DNA from 3 places in the Paenirhizobium cremeum genome. Region 1 is predicted to be linked to each of the others. Evidence: predicted binding sites of a transcription regulator. Region 1 holds the regulator's gene; each other region holds the start of a gene.
What was found. The regulator LexA, encoded in region 1, represses DNA repair genes until DNA is damaged. The targets are predictions, from matches to a motif close to TGTTCNNNNTGTGTTCNG.
Positions count from the first base shown of each region.

Region 2: the regulator LexA is predicted to act here: its motif matches at 1,983-2,000, upstream of ACLBKR_RS18085 (ATP-dependent helicase).
Region 3: the regulator LexA is predicted to act here: its motif matches at 2,593-2,610, upstream of recA (recombinase RecA).

Region 1 covers NZ_CP180217.1:1,591,241-1,598,212, forward strand. Annotated here, with positions in the region: gene gltA (citrate synthase) at 1-859, opposite strand, end outside; gene ACLBKR_RS08055 (ComEC/Rec2 family competence protein) at 1,339-3,675, shown strand; gene lexA (transcriptional repressor LexA) at 3,656-4,366, opposite strand; gene ACLBKR_RS08065 (VOC family protein) at 4,586-5,479, shown strand; gene kdsA (3-deoxy-8-phosphooctulonate synthase) at 5,476-6,324, shown strand; gene eno (phosphopyruvate hydratase) at 6,532-6,972, shown strand, end outside.
Region 2 covers NZ_CP180217.1:3,735,123-3,742,094, reverse strand. Annotated here, with positions in the region: gene ACLBKR_RS18085 (ATP-dependent helicase) at 1-1,949, opposite strand, end outside; gene ACLBKR_RS18080 (DUF1223 domain-containing protein) at 2,238-2,975, opposite strand; gene acnA (aconitate hydratase AcnA) at 3,199-5,892, opposite strand; gene ccmA (heme ABC exporter ATP-binding protein CcmA) at 6,170-6,817, shown strand; gene ccmB (heme exporter protein CcmB) at 6,909-6,972, shown strand, end outside.
Region 3 covers NZ_CP180217.1:1,898,630-1,905,601, reverse strand. Annotated here, with positions in the region: gene ACLBKR_RS09575 (helix-turn-helix transcriptional regulator) at 1-486, shown strand, start outside; gene ACLBKR_RS09570 (pseudouridine-5'-phosphate glycosidase) at 592-1,521, opposite strand; gene ACLBKR_RS09565 (carbohydrate kinase family protein) at 1,550-2,494, opposite strand; gene recA (recombinase RecA) at 2,737-3,819, shown strand; gene alaS (alanine--tRNA ligase) at 3,976-6,639, shown strand; gene ACLBKR_RS09550 (SulP family inorganic anion transporter) at 6,748-6,972, opposite strand, start outside.

The sequences.
Region 1 (6,972 bases):
CCGGAATGCGGTCGACCGTGCCGATTTCCATCAGCATGTTGAGCGCGGCTTCGTTGGCGCCGCCATGGGCCGGGCCCCAGAGGCAGGCGATGCCGGCCGCGATGCAGGCGAACGGGTTGGCGCCGGAAGAGCCGGCGAGGCGGACCGTCGAGGTCGATGCGTTCTGCTCGTGGTCGGCATGCAGGATGAAGATGCGGTCCATGGCGCGGGCCAGAACCGGGTTCACCTTGTATTCTTCGCACGGCACGGCGAAGCACATGCGCAGGAAGTTGGAGGCGTAGTCGAGATCATTCTTCGGGTAAACGAAGGGCTGGCCGATGTGGTACTTGTAGGCCATGGCGGCGATCGTCGGCATCTTGGCGATCATGCGCAGCGAGGCGACCATGCGCTGGTGCGGGTCGGTGATGTCGGTGGAATCGTGGTAGAAGGCGGACAGCGCGCCAACCGTACCGACCATGACGGCCATCGGATGGGCGTCGCGGCGATAACCGGAGAAGAACTTGCTCATCTGCTCATGCACCATGGTGTGGTGCGTGACGCGATAGTCGAAGTCTTTCTTCTGCGCGGCGGTCGGCAGTTCGCCGTAAAGGAGCAGATAGCAGACTTCCAGGAAGTCGCCTTTTTCGGCGAGCTGTTCGATCGGATAACCGCGGTGCAGCAAAACGCCTTCGTCACCGTCGATATAGGTGATCTTGGATTCGCAGGAGGCCGTCGAGGTGAAACCGGGGTCGTAGGTGAACATGCCGGTGTGTTTGTAAAGCGCGCCGATATCGACGACGTCCGGGCCGATCGTACCCGACTTGATAGCCAGTTCGGCCGACTTTTCCCCGAGTTTCAAAGAAGCGCTTTTGTCCGTCATGCTAATCCTCCGGAATTGGCGGGAGGCGCCCCGAGAGAGCGCCTTGGGTTTAAGCGTAGGGATGTAGCTATATGATACGGAAGTTAATGCCAAGCTAGTCGAAGGGCAAATTGTGCATCGCAAAAGCCTATAAAAGAGGCAGGTGTCGCATTTAATCGATTGAATAAACTTTCGGCCCTCCTGCGCTTCCCCATGCACGCCATAATTGTTAATTTGCAATGGGGCATCCTTCTTCCTCCGGTTGATGAACGAACCGGTCGAAAACAGCGGAAGGCCGTCGCAAGCATTGGCCGGGGGGCTGGTTGGAAAAGGTCGCCGAGCACAAATTTGGAAATCCGGAGGCGGCAGAGCGCCGTGTGTCGCTGCCTTCGGTTGCAGGCGGAAATCAGGCTGTCGGACGCCCGCTAAGACCGACGCGCAATGCTGCCCTGCAACTGGCGGAGGGCTCCGCACGGTTTTGGCAAGCCCTTCGGACGACTTTGGCGCGGGAAGAGACCCGTGGTCACGTCTTCCATTTCGTGCCGGTCTTTCTGGGCGCTGGCGCCGCCGTCTGGTTCAGCCTTGCGGAGCCGCCCGGCGCCATTGCCCTTGCCGTCCTTCTCGGTGTGCTTTCGGTTGCTGCATTGATCGCCCGCTATGGTCCTCCGTTGCCGGCCTATGGTTTGGGGGCAAGCGCGCTTTTCGTTGCCGGCATGGCGCTGGCAAACCTCGAAACGTGGCGGCAGGAAACCGTCATTCTCGATACGCCGGTGACAACAATCGTCGCCGGTGTCGTTGAACGACGGGAGGCCGGTTCCAGAAGCGAATGGCGCTACATCCTGCGGGTGACGGGGACGAAGGATCCCCAGATCCGCCGACCGCCGGAACGAGTCTCTCTTCTTGCACGAGGCAGGCACGCAGCCGCTCCCATCGGCGGCGGCCTGTCCGGCAGGGCGCGCCTTTCACCGCCATCCGGCCCGGCTTTGCCGGGCCTCAACGATTTTGCTTTCGCGAGCTATTTCGACGGAGTCGGCGCTGTCGGTTTCTTTCTCGGGCCACCGACATCGCTGCTGACGGCCGACGATGGCGGAGAATGGTGGCTGCGCCTCGACAGGGCACTTTTTTCGCTCCGCGACGATATCTCGACACGCATCCGCGACGTCGTACCGGGCGATGCCGGTGCGTTTGCCGCCTCCATCATCACCGGCGAGCGGCGTTCAATGTCCAAAGAAGCGACGGAGAGCCTGCGATTGTCGGGGCTTGCCCATATTACCGCGATCTCGGGTCTCAACATGGCGCTCGCTGCGGGGATCTTCTTCGTCGGGCTGCGCAAGCTCTTGAGCTTGCTTCCCGGGTTGTCCCAGTCCATGCCCATCAAAAAGCTTGCGGCCGGAGGTGCGCTTCTCGGCGCATTCGCTTATCTGCTGATCTCCGGCTATCAGGTCTCGGCGGTTCGCGCCTTCCTCATGACGGCGATCATGCTTGTCGCCGTTCTTTTCGACCGTCCCGCGATCAGCCTGAGAAACCTGGCACTGGCGGCGGTTGTGATCGTCGCGGTGACGCCCTCGGCGATCATGGGGCCGAGCTTCCAGATGTCCTTTGCCGCGACCGCCGCCCTGATCGCCGGTTACGCGGCATGGCGTGAGAAGCCGGCAAAGCGGTGGTTTCCCGAGTTCGCCTTTCCCGGCGCCGCGGCGTTGAAATGGAGTTGGAGCGTGATTGCCGGCACGCTCCTGACCTCGCTGATCGGAGGTCTGTCGACTGCTGTCTTCGCCATAGCCCATTTTCACCGTCTGGCGCCCCACAGCCTCGAGGCTAACCTTGCCGCCATGCCCCTGATTTCGCTGATCGTCATGCCGGCCGGGCTTGTGGCGATGCTGCTGATGCCGTTCGGGTTGGATGCCCCGTTTCTTGTGGTGATGGGTGTCGGCCTCGACTGGGTGCTGATGATCGCGAGGGAGGTCGCTGGATGGGGAGAGGGCATCGGTTTCCCGCAGCCGCCCGGATGGTTTCTGCCGGTGGCCTCCGCTGGCCTGCTTTTCCTGACGCTGCTGAGCAGTGTCTGGCGGCACATCGGCACGCTGCTGTTGATGGCGTCGGTATGGGGGCTTGTCGCCGTGCCCGGCGGGATGCCGCGGGCCGATCTTCTGGTCTCGGAGGATGGCCGGCTGGTCGGCCTTTTGCGTTCGCCGGCTTCAATCGCCACGAACCGACCGCGTCCGCCCTCTTTTGTCTTCGATCAGTGGCGCGCGGCCCGGCAATTTAAGGCGCACATCGCCCCGAACGCGATAGCCGCGCCCGCTCCGGAAAAGTCTCCCGGTCCCGACCGCAAGCAGCGAGCGCAGGCGGACCTCGACGCCGTGGCCGAACGCATGCGCAAAGCGCTGGCCGGCGCCGAAACCGGTCGTTTCGTCTGCGAGCCGAAGACATGGTGTGCGGCAAAGCTTGCAAACGGCTGGACCATCGCGACGGTCGAAGACGGTGCTCTTGCCGGCGAGGCCTGCGATATCGCCGACCTCGTGATTTCCGAGCGGCGGCTCGGATTTTCCGCCTGTCGCTCGGGAGCGGCCCTGATTGAGGCCGAAACCCTCAGGCGAACCGGTGCAGTGGAAATTCGCCTCGCTGACCGCATCAGTCGGCAAATGACGATCAATGCTTCTTTTGACGGACCGCCGCGTCCCTGGTCACAACATCGCTATTATGATTGGCGCAGCGGCACATTTCCGGCGGTGCGAACGTCACTCGGGATCAGCCATTTGGACGCAACGGCCAAGTTCGAAGCGGAAAAGACCCCGGTTTCCGGATCTGGACCGGCTGTCAGTGATAACGACGAATAAGGCCGACCAGTTTGCCCTGGACCTTCACGCGGTCGGGTCCGAAGATACGTGTCTCGTAGGCCGGATTGGCGGCTTCGAGGGCAATCGAGGCGCCGCGACGGCGGAAGCGCTTCAATGTCGCCTCCTCGTCATCGACCAGCGCAACGACGATGTCTCCAGGACTGGCCGTCGACGTATTGCGGATGATGACCGTGTCGCCGTCAAGAATGCCGGCTTCGATCATCGAATCGCCTTTTACCTCAAGCGCATAATGCTCGCCGGAACCGAGCATCTCCGCCGGAACGGTAATGTCATGCGTGTTGTTCTGGATCGCCGAGATCGGTACGCCGGCAGCGATGCGGCCCATGACGGGCACATTGACGGAATTGGTGTTTTCCGCTGCGGGTCTGGCGGCGGCCACCGGCGCCGGCTTTCCAAGGCTGCCCTCGATGACGCTCGGCGAAAAGCCACGGCGGGGTTGAAGGCTTGGCGTATAGGCTTCAGGAAGCTTAATGACTTCCAGCGCGCGGGCACGGTTGGGCAGGCGGCGAATAAAACCGCGTTCCTCGAGTGCGGTAATCAGCCGGTGAATACCGGACTTGGAGGCGAGATCGAGCGCATCCTTCATCTCATCGAAAGACGGAGGCACACCTGATTCCTTCATCCGCTCGTGAATGAAGAGAAGCAGTTCCTGTTGCTTGCGCGTCAGCATGTTGCGGTGCCCCGATGTATGAAACAAATCCAGAACAGACACTATATGTTCCATTTGTGTTCCGCAAGTACCTAAATTTCCGTGAAGGAGTAATCAATGATCGTCATTTTTCTCCAGGCAAACGCAAGGCGGACCCTCTGAGGTCGTGCCGGCTTGCCAATCTAGGGCAAAGCGCTAAAACCTGCGCTGGATGCAATGGCGAGCGAGGGGGCTCCGGAAATGTCCGATCATCAGGAAAGCCTGCGGGCGCTCGACCATGTAGTATTGCCGGTTGCGGGGCTCGAAGAGGCGCTTGCACGTCTGAATAGCCTGGGTTTCACGGTGGCGGCCGAGGCGCGCCATCCGTTCGGCACCGAGAACGCTTGCGTGTTTTTCTCGGACGACACCTATCTGGAGCCGCTGGCGGTGGCGAGCCGCGAGGAATGCGAGGCCGCTGCCCGGGAAGGCAATGTTTTCGTCGCGCGCGATCAGGCATTTCGTTTCCGCCGCGGGGAGGGTGGCTCGGCGATCGTCGTCAAAAGCGGTGATGCCGCGGCAGACCACGAAAGATATTGCGAGGAAGGCTTTTCCGCCGGTGACATGCTGTATTTCGAACGGCCGCTGAAGCTGTCGGACGGCGCTGAAACGATGGCCGGCTTTCGCCTGGCCTTCGCGGCCGATCTCCGCTCGCCGGATTTCTTCCTGTTCGCTTGTCAGCGCGTCAACGCCTTGCCGGCCGATCGCGGCGGTCTGGAGCGTCACGACAACGGTGTGCTCGGCATCGCCGCCATCGTCCTGGGCGAGGAGAATCCTTCGGATTTCCAGTACATCCTTGAAACCGTGTTCCGCCAACGCGAAATAGAGGCGCATTCGTTCGGCATCGGCCTGCAGTCGGCCAATGCACGCATCGAGGCGCTGACCCCTTCGGGATTGAGCGGCTACTACGGGATCTGTCCGAATCTGCGGGAAAGGGGTCTGATAATGGCCGCAATCGTCTTTAGGGTCGGCGATATGGGCGTGACAGAGCGGCTGCTCGCTGATAGGGGCATCGCATTCGTTCGCCATGGTGCGCGCCTCGTCGTGTCCCCGGTTGCGGGGCAGGGCGTTTCTTTTGTTTTCGAGGATATCGCATGAGCAATTCCACCAATTCCGAAGTCTTCGTGGGCGAGGGCGCTAATCGGGTGCTTTTTTCCAACAGTGCCCGCTTCGCCTTGATTGCCGGCCCCTGCCAGATGGAAAGCCGCGATCACGCCTTCATGATCGCCGGCGTGCTGAAGGAGCTTTGCGACAAGCTCGGCCTTGGTCTCGTCTACAAGTCGTCCTTCGACAAGGCGAACCGCACCTCTCTCTCCGGCAAGCGTGGTATCGGGCTTGAAAAGGCGCTGGATGTATTTGCCGACCTGAAGAAGGAATACGGCTTCCCCGTTATCACCGACATTCATACGGAGGAGCAGTGCGCAGAGGTCGCTCCGGTCGTCGACATGCTGCAGATCCCGGCCTTCCTGTGCCGCCAGACGGACCTGCTTGTCGCTGCGGCAAAGACCGGCCGCGTCATCAACGTCAAGAAGGGCCAGTTTCTCGCGCCCTGGGACATGAAGAATGTTCTTAACAAGATAACCACCAGCGGGAATCCTAATGTTCTGCTCTGCGAGCGTGGCGTTTCCTTCGGCTACAACACGCTGGTTTCCGATATGCGGGCGCTGCCGATCATGGCGGAAACCGGGGCTCCCGTCGTCTTCGACGCCACCCACTCGGTACAGCAGCCGGGCGGTCAGGGCGGATCGACCGGTGGCGACCGGCGTTTTGTCGAAACGCTGGCGCGCGCGGCGATTGCCGTCGGTATCGCCGGACTTTTCATCGAGACGCACGAGGACCCGGACAATGCGCCGTCCGATGGGCCGAACATGGTGAGGCTGGATGACATGCCGCGGCTTCTCGAAAAGCTCCTTGCTTTCGATGCGGTCGCGAAGAGCAACTGACGCTTTCCTGTTTGGCTGATAATGATGCGCCGGCTTCGAACGAGGCCGGCGCTCTGTTTTCCATCGCGGTCGGGCCTTTGTCCGGCAAGCGACTTTAGCAGATGCCGCGCCGGCCGCGATGTCACACGCTTGCCATTGTATTTTCCCTTGCTTCGATTAAGAGAAGGCCATCCTTTTCTCTCGACTAAGAGCCATCAGGGAGCCAACATGACCGCCATTACCGACATCATCGGCCGCGAAATTCTCGACAGCCGCGGCAATCCGACCGTAGAGGTCGACGTCTATCTCGAAGACGGCAGCATGGGCCGCGCGGCGGTTCCGTCGGGTGCTTCGACCGGCGCGCATGAGGCCGTCGAACTGCGCGACGGCGGCAGCCGTTACCTGGGCAAGGGTGTCGAGAAGGCGGTCGATGCCGTCAACACCGAAATCTTCGATGCGATCGGCGGTCTCGATGCCGAGAACCAGATCCAGCTCGACCGGATCATGATCGAACTCGACGGCACGCCGAACAAGTCGCGCCTTGGCGCCAACGCCATCCTCGGCGTCTCGCTCGCCGTCGCCAAGGCAGCAGCCGAATCCTCTGGCCTGCCGCTTTATCGCTATGTCGGCGGTCCGAACGCCCATGTTCTGCCGGTTCCGATGATGAAC
Region 2 (6,972 bases), 2.0 Mb from region 1:
CGGGCGGCATAGACGTGACGGTCCCCTTGCGCGTTCTGGCCATGGGTGAAGAAGCGCTGCGGCGTGATGATATGCAGGCTGTCCTTGGCGCGTGTCATCGCGACATAGAGGAGGCGGCGCTCCTCATCGATTTCGTCGGTGGTGCCGACGCCGAGATCCGAGGGAATGCAACCGTCGACGCAATTCAGCACGAAGACCGATTTCCATTCCTGTCCCTTGGCGGAGTGGATGGTCGAAAGGATCAGGTAATCCTCATCGCGCAACGGTACGCCGGCCTGATCGCTGGTCGCATCGGGTGGATCGAGAGTGAGTTCGGTCAGGAAGCGTTCCCGCGACGGATAGCCGCCTGCGATCTGTTCGAGCTGCAGGAGGTCGGCCATGCGGGTCTCGGCATCCTCGTGAATGCGGCCGAGATGCGGTTCGTACCATTCGCGGACCCTGGCGATTTCTCCCGGCCAGCCGAGGCTCATGCCCCTCAGTTCCATGAGCATTCTCGTGAAGGCGCCCCATTCCTCGCCGCAGCGGGGCGGCGGGGGCATTTCGGCAAGCGAAATCAGCGGCTCCGGATCGGCGGCTGCAGTGTCGAGGATCTTGCCGGCCGTCTGCGGGCCGATGCCCGGCAATAGCTGCAATAGACGAAAGCCCGCCACTTTGTCGCGCGGGTTCTGGGCGAAGCGCAGGGTTGCCAGCAGATCCTTCACATGGGCGGCGTCGAGGAATTTCAGCCCGCCGAACTTCACGAAGGGGATGTTTCTCCGGGTGAGTTCGATTTCCAGTGGGCCGCTATGGTTGGAGGCACGAAAAAGCACGGCCTGCTGTTTCAGCGTCGTGCCGGTCTCGCGGGCCGCCAGCACCTGTTCGGCGACATAGCGGGCCTGATCGGCTTCGTCGCGCACACCGACCAGCATGGGACGTTCCTCGCTTGCCCGCTCGCTCCAGAGGTTCTTGGTGAAGCGTTCGCGCGCAAGGCCGATGACGCCGTTTGCCGCTGTCAGGATCGGCTGGGTGGAACGATAATTGCGGTCGAGGGTCACGACCTCGGCGGGCGGGTCGAACTGCTTCGGAAAATCGAGGATGTTGCGGATCGTTGCGGCGCGGAAGGAATAGATCGACTGGGCGTCGTCGCCGACCACGGTGAGGCCGGTGCCGGCCGGTTTCATCGCGGTGAGGATGGTCGACTGGAGCCGGTTGGTGTCCTGGTATTCGTCGACCAGAACATGGTCGAAACGGCCGCCGATCGCGCCGGCAAGATGGGGATCGGTGACGGCATGGGCCCAGTAAAGCAGGAGATCGTCGTAATCGAGCACGTTCTGCGCCTGCTTGGCCTCGACATAGCCGGCAAACAGCTCCTTCAACTGGCTCTCCCAGTTGCTGCACCAGGGAAAGGAGGATTGCAGTGCTTCCTTCAGCGGACATTCCGCATTCACGACGCGGGAATAGATCGCAAGACACGTCGCCTTGGTGGGGAAGCGGCTTTCCAGCTTAGAGAGGCCGAGCTGGTGACGGACAAGATTCATCAGGTCGGCCGAATCCTCCCGGTCGTGAATGGTGAAATCCGGGTCGAGGCCGATCTCGTAGGCATATTCGCGCAGGATGCGCGCGCCTATGCCGTGGAAGGTTCCGGCCCATGTGAGCGCATCCGTCAGGGTGGATGCGTCCTTCCCCAGCACCTGGCGGCAGATGCGTTCCACACGCGCTGCCATTTCGCTGGCAGCACGCCGAGAAAAGGTCATCAGGAGGATGCGGCGGGGGTCGGCGTCGTTGACAAGCAGATGGGCGACGCGATGGGCCAGCGTGTTGGTTTTGCCTGATCCGGCGCCGGCGATGATGAGAAGAGGTCCAGCGCCACCCTCGGGGGCGGGAATGCCATGGGAGGCCGCTGCCCGCTGCTGCTCGTTCAGGGCATCCAGATAGGCCGACGACGACGGCAGTGACGGGCTGGAGGTCATGCCCATCATGTGCCTCAGATCGGGCGATTCGGCAAGAACATAGAGCGAACTTTCACGATATTCCGGCAGCGCGCGCACCCGCCCACGCAAAGCGCTCTTTCGGCCGAATGCGCTTTTTTTAGCTCCGCCGTATTTTGGACAAAACACCGCCCAAATTTAAACTGAGACTGCTACGCACTTGGTTGGCGCGGTGCGCCAAAACGGTCCGGTCTGGCGCATTGACCCCTTACCCCCAGCCCCCCAATGCACCCGGGCCGGACCGGCCAAGGCAAAATCCTTCGAGAAGCTTCAGATTTTGGCCGGATCGATCATCATGGTCGCGCCGAGAATGCCTGCGGGCTCGCCCTGCGGTCCGGTGGACTGGAGAAGGATGGCGCAGCCGCTATTACCGTCCGCACCGATGAGCTTTGCCGGCAGCACGAGATCCAGCGGCTTGCCGTCCCACATTCCGACGGTCTGGACATCGGTGACGCTGTTCCAGTAGACCATCTTCTTGCCGACGTTCTCGCCCTTCAGGAGCTCCACCGTTTCCTTGCGGCGGAAATAGACCACCACCACGTCGGCCTTGCCGACCCCGGCGCCGATCTTGACCACGAGTTCGTCGCCCTTCTTTTCGGCCTCGACGGGAATGCTGATGCCGTTGCCGGTCTTTTCCAGCGCGTCGAGCTTCTGGTTGATCGCACCGACATCGGTGCCTTTCATATGGTCGCGACCGTTGAGGATGGCCTGGGGCGTATAGACGCCGCTGCGGCCGAGGCTGCGGGCATAGCCGTACTGGCGGGTGGTGTTTTCCTTCGAGGCGAGCGTGTCCGCCCAGCCCATGTAGTTCCAATAGTCGACATGATAGGCAAGCGCCACCACATCGCCCTGGCGCACCAGCGCCTCGAAGGCGCGGTCGGCCGGCGGGCAGGAGCCGCAGCCCTGCGAGGTGAACAGTTCCACCACGCCCTTCAGCGGCGTTCCGTCGGCCGAGAGCGCGGGCGCGGCGAGCGCCAGCGTCAGGAAAAGTGCCAGACCTTTGAACATGCCCCTGCTCATGGAGTGCCCCGTCGCGCGATCGGCGGCTCGCGGAGGGTGCCGCCGTCGATCTTTTTTTGTGCGTGTCGACACATAGCTCTTCCGGCGTTCAAGGCAAAGTCACGATGGGGTGAAACTGCCCGCCAATCGCGCCGTCCGGTGCCGGAATGACAAAGAAAACCGCCGGCCGACGAGGTTGACCGGCGGTTCTTGTCGTTGGAAGCCGTCCGGATCAGGCGGCGAGGTCGCGAAGAACGGTCTGCAGAATGCCGCCGTTCTCCATGTAGGTGACCTCGTCGAGCGTATCGATGCGGCAAAGCAGCGGGACTTCCTTCACCGAACCGTCGGCATAGGTGATCTTGGCGATCTTGGTCTCGCGCGGCTTGATGTCGCCTTCGAGGCCCTCGATGGTGACAGTTTCGTCGCCCTTGAGGTTGAGCGAAGCCCAGGTGGTGCCGTCTTCGAAGGTGAAGGGAACCACGCCCATGCCGACCAGGTTCGAGCGGTGGATACGCTCGAAGGACTGGGCGATCACGGCCTTGACGCCGAGCAGGTTGGTGCCCTTCGCGGCCCAGTCGCGGGACGAACCGTTGCCGTATTCGACGCCGGCGAAGATCACGAGCGGAACGCCCTCTTCCTTGTACTTCATGGCGGCGTCGTAGATCGACATCTCTTCCTTCGACGGATAGTGGATGGTGTAGCCACCTTCCTTGCCGTTCGGGCCGAGCATATGGTTGCGGATGCGGATGTTGGCGAAGGTGCCACGCATCATGACTTCATGGTTGCCGCGGCGTGTGCCGTACTGGTTGAAGTCCGCGACCTGGACACCGTTGTCGAGCAGGTAGGCACCAGCCGGCGAGGCGGCCTTGATCGAACCGGCCGGGGAGATGTGGTCGGTGGTGATCTTGTCGCCGAACAGGCCGAGGACGCGGGCGCCCTTGATGTCGTGCAGGCCCTCACCGGTCTTCTTCATGCCGACGAAGTAAGGCGGGTTCTGAACGTAGGTCGACTTGTCGTCCCAGGCATAGGTCTGGCCTTCCGGAACCTGCACGGCCTGCCAGTTCGCGTCGCCCTTGAATACGTCGGCATACTTCGATTCGAAGAGTTCGCGCGTGACGTATTTGTGGATGAACTCCTGCACTTCCGCAGAGGTCGGCCAGATGTCCTTGAGGTAGACCGGATTGCCGTTCTTGTCCTCGCCGAGCGGTTCCTTGGTCAGGTCCTTCTGGACCGAACCGGCAAGCGCGTAGGCGACCACGAGCGGCGGAGAGGCGAGGTAGTTCGCCTGGACGTCAGGCGAAATGCGGCCTTCGAAGTTACGGTTGCCCGAGAGTACACCCGCGGTGATCAGGCCCTTGTCGTTGATCGTCTTCGAAATTGCCGGCGGCAGCGGGCCGGAGTTACCGATGCAGGTCGTGCAGCCAAAACCGACGAGGTTGAAGCCGAGCGCGTCGAGTTCCTTCTGCAGGCCGGACTTGGCGAGATATTCGCCGACGACCTGCGATCCCGGTGCAAGCGAGGTCTTGACCCACGGCTTGGTCTTCAGGCCCTTGGCAACGGCGTTGCGGGCGAGAAGGCCGGCGGCGATCAGGACGCTCGGGTTCGACGTGTTGGTGCAGGAGGTGATGGCGGCGATGCAGACGTCGCCATGACCGAGATCGAAGCTTTCGCCTTCGACCTGGTAGCGCGTGGTAAGCTGACCCGGCTTCTTGTAGTCGCCTTCGAGGGCGGTTGCGAAGTTCGGGGCGATGGTTTCGAGCGGCAGTCTGCCTTCCGGACGCTTCGGGCCGGCCATCGAGGGAACGACGTCGCCGAGGTCGAGTTCCAGCGTGTCGGTGAAGACGAGCTGGGAGCCGTCATTGTCGCGCCACATGCCCTGCGCCTTGGAATAGGCTTCGACGAGGGCGATGCGGTCCTTGGTGCGGCCGGACATGTTGAGGTAGTTGACGGTTTCGGCGTCGATCGGGAAGAAGCCGCAGGTCGCGCCGTATTCCGGACCCATGTTGCCGATGGTGGCGCGGTCGGCGACCGGCATGTTGTCCATGCCCGGGCCGAAGAATTCGACGAACTTCGAAACGACGCCCTTCTTGCGCAGCATCTGGACGACGGTCAGCACGAGGTCGGTGGCGGTGACGCCTTCCTTGAGCTTGCCGGTGAGCTTGAAGCCGATGACCTCGGGCAGAAGCATCGAGACCGGCTGGCCGAGCATGGCGGCTTCGGCTTCGATACCGCCCACACCCCAGCCCAGAACGCCGAGGCCGTTAATCATGGTGGTGTGGCTGTCGGTGCCGACGCAGGTATCGGGGTAGGCGATCGTCTCGCCGTCTTCTTCCTTGGTCCAGACAGCCTGGCCGAGATATTCGAAATTGACCTGGTGACAGATACCGGTGCCCGGAGGAACCACGCGGAAGTTCTTGAATGCCTGCTGGCCCCACTTCAGGAAGCGGTAGCGCTCGCCGTTGCGCTGGTATTCCAGTTCCACGTTGCGGGCAAAGGCCTGGGGCGTGCCGAATTCGTCGACGATGACCGAGTGGTCGATGACGAGGTCGACGGGAACGAGCGGGTTGATCTTTTCCGGATCGCCGCCGAGAGCCTTGATGCCGTCACGCATGGCGGCGAGGTCGACGACCGCCGGAACGCCGGTGAAATCCTGCATCAGCACACGAGCCGGGCGGTAGGCGATTTCCGCTTCCTTGAGGCCCTTGTTGTTCAGCCATTCGGCAACGGCTTCGATGTCGGCCTTGGTAACCGAACGGCCGTCTTCGTTGCGCAGCAGGTTCTCGAGCAGAACCTTCATCGAGTAGGGAAGCTTCGAGACGCCGGCGAGGCCGTTGGCCTCGGCCTTCGGAAGGCTGTAATAGACATAGTCCTTGCCGTTGACGGTGAGCGTCGAACGACAATTGAAGCTGTCGATGGATTTGGACACGGATATGAACCCCGCTTATTCTGATAGCCTACACGTTCGTGCGGACGCCTATGCACTTCATGCACATCAGGATGCGGGTGCGACCATTTCCGCTGTCCGCCCGTGAAAATTGCCTTTCGCAATCATCAAGTTCGGCACAAGGATGAACTTCACGCCGGCCGCTGGCGTGGTTGAAACCCATATAGATAATTTCTAAGAAAGGTGCCAGACCAACGAATGGCGAATTGAGACAATTTTTTCGACAGGCAGCCGGGATGGTTGCCGGAAAGCGAACGGCATGCGGCTCACTGCCGAAAAGCTCGCCGCCAGGCGGGGTGAAGACCTGATTTTCGTCGACATTTCCTTCGAGTTGCATGCGGGCGAGGCGATGGTGCTGACCGGCCGCAACGGTTCGGGAAAATCAACATTGCTGCGGGTGGTCGCCGGGCTTCTGAGGCCGGACCGTGGCAAGGTCGAGTTCCTTTTCCGGGATGGCGAAGAAACGCGCCCGGCACGGGAGGCGAGCCATTATCTCGGCCATCGCAACGCCATGAAGCAGGAACTTACCGTCCGCGAAAATCTCGCCTTCTGGCGGGATTTCCTCGGCGACACCGAAGGCGGGGCCGGCCTTTCCGTGGAAGAGGCGGCCGAATCCGTCGGCCTCGGCAGCATCGCGCATCTGCCCTACGGCTATCTTTCCGCCGGCCAGCAGCGGCGATTCGCCATGGCCAAGCTCATCGTCGCCCACCGGCCGGTCTGGATTCTCGACGAGCCGACGGCGGCGCTCGATGCCAGCGCAGACGAAATGTTCGCCGGTCTCGTCCACGTCCACCTCGCCAAGGGTGGCATCGCAATTGCCGCTACCCACCAGCCGCTCGGCCTTAAGAACGCTAAGACGCTGGTGATGAAGGGGTTCGAGTATCACGAGGCGGAGGAAGTTTCGTGATGTGGCTTACACCCCTCTGCCCCGCCGGGCATCTCACCCTCAGGGCAGAGTGGGGTGCGGTCGGCGGAATGGTCGAAAATGGAGTTTCCGCATGATCGCCCTTTTCTTCCGCGACCTCAAACTCTCGGTGCGGGCGGGCGGCGGCGCGCTGATCG
Region 3 (6,972 bases), 310 kb from region 1:
GACATCATTCTCGCCAGTGCCGAGCAGCAGCTCTATCAATGGTCTATCGACGATCTGCGATGTCTGGAAGGCCTCGCACCCAACCTGGTCGAACTGACAAAGTTGCTGACGCGCCACGACATGCTGAACGGCGTCTATTTCGCCCTGCCGGCGCTCGATGGCAAAAAACAGATCATGAGCCTTTATGGCGACCGCTTGCCGCTTTCCTCCGCCGAGATCGAGGACTTCTGCTTTCTCGCCATCCACGTGCTCGACCGGGCGGGGATGCTGGAGAAACGTCTCGACGGCGCCCGGGCGGGCATGTCCAACCTGGAGATCCGATGCCTTCAAATGGCGGCCTCCGGCCTCGACACTGCGGCGATTGCGGTGCGGTTGTCGCTTTCGACGCGGACGGTCAATTATCTCGTCGGTTCGCTCTGCCGCAAGTTGAATACGGACCGGTTGGAACAGGCCCTGCGCCGTGCCGCGCAGATCGGGTTCATCTAAGCAGGAGGATTGTCGCGGCGGGCGTGTCGGGCAAAGTCGTTGCAGACTTCGGCGTGTCGAGGGGGCAGCGTCCGACCTGCCGCCCCATCGTTTCCGGCCGAGGCGTTATCGGTCGTTCATCGCGACGGCGATCTCGGCGGCGAGACGGGCGTTGTTCTCGACCAGGGCGATGTTGGTCTTCAGACTGCGACCATCGGTCAGATGGAAAAGATTATCGAGCAGGAATGGCGTGACGTTCTTGCCGGTGATTTCCTCGCGTTCGGCATTGACGAGCGCCCGGCCGATATAGATTTCCATTTCCTCGCGCGGGATCTCGTCGGCAAGCGGCACCGGATTTGCCACGAGCATGCCGCCTTCGATCCCCAGTTGCTCGCGCATGCGCTGGAAATTCGCGATGGCTGCCGGGCTCGGCAATGTCAGCGGGCTCGGCAGGCCGGAACTGCGCGACCAGAAGGCCGGAAATTCCTCGCTGTCGTAGGTTACAACCGGCACTCCACGGGTTTCCAGATATTCCAGCGTCTTCGGGATGTCGAGAATGGCCTTCGGGCCGGCAGAGACCACGATGACCGGCGTGCGGCCGAGTTCCTCCAGGTCGGCGGAAATGTCGAAGGTCTCCTCCGCCCCGCGATGGACGCCGCCGATGCCGCCGGTCGCAAAGACCGAGATGCCGGCGCGAGCGGCCGCGATCATGGTTGCGGCAACCGTTGTCGCGCCGGTGCGACGCTCGGCAAGCGCGAAGGCGATATCCGCACGGGAGAGCTTCATTGCATCGTGGCGCCTGGCCAGTGCCTCGATCTGTGCGGTATCGAGGCCGATATGCAGTACGCCGTCGATCACTGCGATGGTCGCGGGAACGGCGCCCTGTTGGCGGATGATGGATTCGACGCTGCGCGCCATCTCCAGATTGCCGGGATAGGGCATGCCATGCGTGATGATGGTCGATTCCAGGGCAACGATCGGCGCGTTGCGGGCCTTGGCGGCGGTGACTTCACCGGAATAGACGATGGGCAGGAGAGGCGAGATGGCTTTGGTCATCACTGATATCCGTATTGTGCAAACATTGTCATGACAGGATTTCGGCGTCGGGCACAAGCTCCAGCCGGCTGGCAAGAATATCCGTCGCGAGATTTTCGGCCGTCGCCTGCGGCGAAAGCAGGGTGACTGCGGCGGCCGCGGTGCCGGTGCGCAGGGCGATGTCGAGGGACGCGCCGTCGAGCCGCGCGGCAAGGAACCCGGCGGCGAAGGCGTCTCCGGCGCCCGTGACGTCAGCGATATCCGACACAGGCGGCGGCGTGAGGGCGATCACGCGATCCTTCTCGAAGGCGATGGTCATGTCGCCGCCGGCGGTGATCGTCCCGGCCTTCAGGCCCGCGCGTCGCAGCAGGTCCGGCCACTCGACGGCATCGACGGCGCGGCGGCCGGCAAGCACCTCGGCTTCGGTTGCATTCATGAATACGTGGTCGAGGCGCTCGAGGCAGGGCAGCAGTCTCGTCGCCTTGGCCGGCGAAATGGCAATGGCGGCAAGCGATGCACCGTTCGATGCGGCGATGTCGGCGATAGCGGCGATCGTCTCCGATGGCAGGTTGGCGTCGCACAGGATCATGTGGGCAGAAGCGAGGCTCTCCCGGACGGTGCGGGCCCGCAGGCGCCGTGCCGTGAAAAGGTCGTAGAGCGCCATGTCCGCCAGCGCGATCACGAGATTGCCATCCTCTTCCAGTATGGCCGTATAGCTTGGCGTGACCCGATCGAGAAATGTGATGGGGCAATCGTCGATGCCGAGTCGCTCAGCGGCCGCAGAGACACGTTCACCGGCCGGATCGCCGCCGCGGGGGGAGATCAGCCGGACGCTGCGGCCCAGGCGGGCAAGATTACAGGCTGCATTGAAGCCGCCGCCACCCGGTTCCTCAATCCAGCGCCCGGGGTTGCTCGCACCCATTTTCGCCGGGCCGAAGAGACGGCCGCGGCGATCGATATGGGCGCCGCCGATGACGAGGACATCGACCGTCATAGGGGTGCGCCACCGGTGTCGGACGGTGGCGAATCGAGCCATGTTCCGGTGCTGCCAGCGATGTCGGAGAGGCGCGGGGAAGCTGCGTCCCGCAGTGGCGGAACATAAAAAGTACGTATTGCAGAATTTCCCGATAATTCATTGGGTTGACGGGGTATTGCAATATTGGAACAAAACGTGTACATACAGTTCACCGGCTGCTTCATTGCCTATGCGGCTTCAATAACCTAAAGGTGGACAGAATGGCACAGAATTCTTTGCGGCTCGTAGAGGACAAATCGGTGGATAAAAGCAAGGCATTGGAAGCGGCGCTCTCTCAGATCGAACGGTCGTTCGGCAAGGGCTCGATCATGAAGCTCGGCGCAAACGAGAGCGTGGTCGAGATCGAAACGATTTCGACCGGCTCTCTCGGTCTCGATATCGCGCTCGGCGTCGGCGGTCTGCCGAAGGGCCGCATCATCGAAATCTACGGTCCGGAAAGCTCGGGTAAAACGACGCTGGCTCTGCAGACCATCGCGGAAGCCCAGAAGAAGGGCGGCATCTGCGCCTTCGTCGATGCCGAACACGCGCTCGATCCGGTTTATGCCCGCAAGCTCGGTGTCGACCTGCAGAATCTTCTGATCTCCCAGCCCGATACCGGTGAGCAGGCGCTTGAAATCACCGATACGCTGGTGCGTTCCGGTGCCGTCGACGTGCTCGTCGTCGACTCGGTTGCCGCGCTGACGCCGCGCGCTGAAATCGAAGGCGAAATGGGCGACAATCTGCCGGGCCTTCAGGCGCGTCTCATGAGCCAGGCGCTGCGCAAGCTGACAGCGTCGATCTCCCGTTCAAACTGCATGGTGATCTTCATCAACCAGATCCGCATGAAGATCGGCGTGATGTTCGGCTCGCCGGAAACCACCACCGGCGGCAATGCGCTGAAGTTCTATGCTTCGGTTCGTCTCGACATCCGCCGTATCGGCGCCGTCAAGGAGCGCGAGGAGGTCATCGGTAACCAGACCCGCGTCAAGGTCGTCAAGAACAAGATGGCGCCGCCCTTCAAGCAGGTTGAATTCGACATCATGTACGGCGAGGGCGTTTCCAAGACCGGCGAACTGGTCGATCTTGGCGTCAAGGCTGGGATCGTCGAGAAATCGGGTGCCTGGTTCTCCTACAACAGCCAGCGGCTGGGGCAAGGACGCGAAAACGCCAAGCTGTTCCTGCGTGACAATCCGGCGCTTGCCCAGGAGATCGAGATGGCGCTTCGCCAGAACGCCGGTCTCATTGCCGAGAGCCTGCAGAACGGCGGGCCGGATGCAAACGACGGGGATGGTTCGGACGAATAAACTCCCGGTTCTTGCGTTTTGATTTCTTTGCCGGCTGCATCTCCCGCGAGGTGCGGCCGGTTTTGCGTCGGGCGGCTGGACAGGGGGGATGCCGGACGATAAAAGCCATTGATTTTCGCGAATGGCCGGTTTCCCGGCGTGAATGAAGGGCGTGACATGAGCGGTGTAAACGACATCCGGTCGACTTTCCTCGAATACTTCAAGACGAACGGCCACGAAGTCGTTTCATCCAGCCCGCTAGTGCCGCGCAACGACCCGACGCTGATGTTCACCAATGCCGGCATGGTGCAGTTCAAGAACGTCTTTACCGGCCTCGAACAGCGCCCGTACTCGACGGCCGCGACGGCGCAGAAATGCGTGCGTGCCGGCGGCAAGCACAATGACCTCGACAATGTCGGCTACACTGCGCGCCACCACACCTTCTTCGAAATGCTCGGTAATTTCTCCTTCGGCGACTACTTCAAGGAGCGTGCGATCGAGCTTGCCTGGAACCTGATTACGAGGGAATTCGGTCTCGACCGCAATCGCCTTCTGGTCACCGTCTACCATACCGACGACGAAGCCTTCGGCCTGTGGAAGAAGATCGCCGGTCTCTCCGACGAGAAGATCATCCGTATTCCGACCAGCGACAATTTCTGGGCCATGGGCGATACCGGGCCCTGCGGCCCCTGTTCGGAAATCTTCTACGACCATGGCGACCATATCTGGGGCGGCCCGCCCGGCTCGCCGGAAGAAGATGGTGACCGCTTCATCGAAATCTGGAACCTCGTCTTCATGCAGTATGAGCAGGTGACGAAGGAGGAGCGCGTCGACCTGCCGCGTCCCTCGATCGACACCGGTATGGGCCTCGAGCGTGTTGCCGCCGTCCTGCAGGGCAAGCATGACAACTACGATATCGACCTCTTCCGCGCGCTGATCGAAGCCTCCGTCGAACTGACGGGCGTCAAGGCCGAGGGCGAGCGCCGGGCAAGCCACAGGGTCATTGCCGACCACCTGCGCTCCTCGGCATTCCTGATCGCGGACGGCGTGCTGCCTTCGAATGAAGGCCGCGGCTATGTGCTTCGCCGCATCATGCGCCGCGCCATGCGTCACGCCGAACTTCTCGGTGCGCGTGAGCCGATCATCTACAAGCTGCTGCCGACGCTGGTCCAGCAGATGGGCCGCGCCTATCCGGAACTGGTGCGGGCCGAGGCCCTGATCTCCGAGACGCTGAAGCTCGAGGAAACCCGCTTCCGCAAGACGCTGGAGCGCGGCCTCTCGTTGCTTTCGGACGCCACCTCCGAGCTGAAGAAGGGCGACAGCCTCGATGGCGAGACCGTCTTCAAGCTTTACGACACCTATGGCTTCCCGCTCGACCTGACGCAGGATGCGCTGCGCGCCCGCGGCATTGGCGTCGACATCACCGGCTTCAACGACGCCATGCAGCGCCAGAAGGCCGAGGCGCGCGCTCACTGGGCGGGTTCCGGCGACAAGGCGACCGAGACCATCTGGTTCGAACTCAAGGAAAAACACGGTGCGACGGAATTCCTCGGCTATTCGTCCGAGGCGGCCGAAGGCCAAGTTCTTGCCATCGTCAAGGACGGCGCCGCCGTCGACAGCGCCTCCAAGGGCGATGCGGTGCAGGTCATTGTCAACCAAACGCCGTTCTACGGTGAGTCCGGCGGTCAGATGGGCGATGCGGGCACGATTGCAAGCGACACCGCAAGCCTTGCCGTTTCGGACGTCCAGAAGAAGGGCGAAGGACTGTTCGTGCATATCGCCGAGGTTTCGGACGGCACGATCCGTGTCGGAGACGCCGTCAGCCTGACGGTCGATCACGCTCGCCGCTCGCGCCTGCGCGCCAACCATTCGGCCACCCATCTGATCCATGAGGCGCTGCGCGAGGTGCTTGGCACCCATGTGGCGCAGAAGGGATCGCTGGTCGCGCCTGAGCGGTTGCGTTTCGACGTTTCCCATCCGAAGCCAATCACGGCGGACGAGTTGAAGGTCGTCGAGGAAATGGCCAACGAGATCATCGTCCAGAACGCGCCCGTCACGACGCGCCTGATGAGCGTGGACGACGCGATCGCGGAAGGCGCTATGGCTCTGTTCGGCGAAAAATACGGCGACGAAGTCCGCGTGGTTTCCATGGGTACCGCGACCCGCGGACCGAAGGCCGGAAAGCCCTATTCCATCGAGCTTTGCGGCGGCACCCATGTGGCCGCGACTGGCGATATCGGCCTTGTCCGTATCCTGTCGGACAGCGCGGTCGGCGCCGGCGTACGCCGCATCGAGGCGCTGACCGGCGAAGCGGCGCGTGCCTATCTGTCCGAGCAGGACGAGCGGGTGAAGCAGCTTGCCACGACGCTGAAGGTCCAGCCGGGTGATGTCGTCTCACGCGTCGAGGCTCTGGTCGATGAGCGCCGCAAGCTGGAGCGCGAACTGGCTGATGCCAAGCGCAAACTCGCCATGGGCGGCGGCGGTCCGGCTGCCGCCGATGAAGGCGCGCGCGATGTGGCCGGTACGCGCTTCCTCGGCAAGGTGCTGAAGGGTGTCGATGCCAAGGATCTCAAGGGCCTTGTCGATGAAAGCAAGGCCGGGCTCGGATCGGGCGTCGTCACGCTGATCGGCGTTTCCGAGGATGGCAAGGCAAGCGTTGTGGTCGGCGTTACCGCCGATCTCGCCGGCCGATTCAGTGCCGTGGACCTCGTTCGCGTTGCCGCGGCCGTCGTTGGCGGCAAGGGTGGCGGTGGCCGGTCGGACATGGCCCAAGCGGGTGGTCCGGATGGCGACAAGGCCGAAGCCGCAATCGAGGCCGTCGCCGCCGCACTGGCCGGCTGATCTTCGGGTTGGCCCGTTTCGCCGGGCCGACGATTCCAACAGGAAATAGGGGCGTGGACCACATCCGCGCCCCTTTCGTTTGGTCGCGGCGCGGTGCTGTTGCGGTTCTCAGGCCACGGGAGCGGCGGCTTCCCGGATCAGCGCGCGTGCGGTCCGGATGTTTGGAACATAGTCGACCTGCGGGCTTCTTACCTCATGGGTTTCCAGAAGACGCCGGAAATCAGGATTGGCGCCGACGATGAAGACCCGAACGCCCGCCCTTTCGGCCTTGCGGATCGTGCCGGCGATCACGTTGGCCGCAGTTGAGTCCATGAACGATACGGCCGAGCAGTC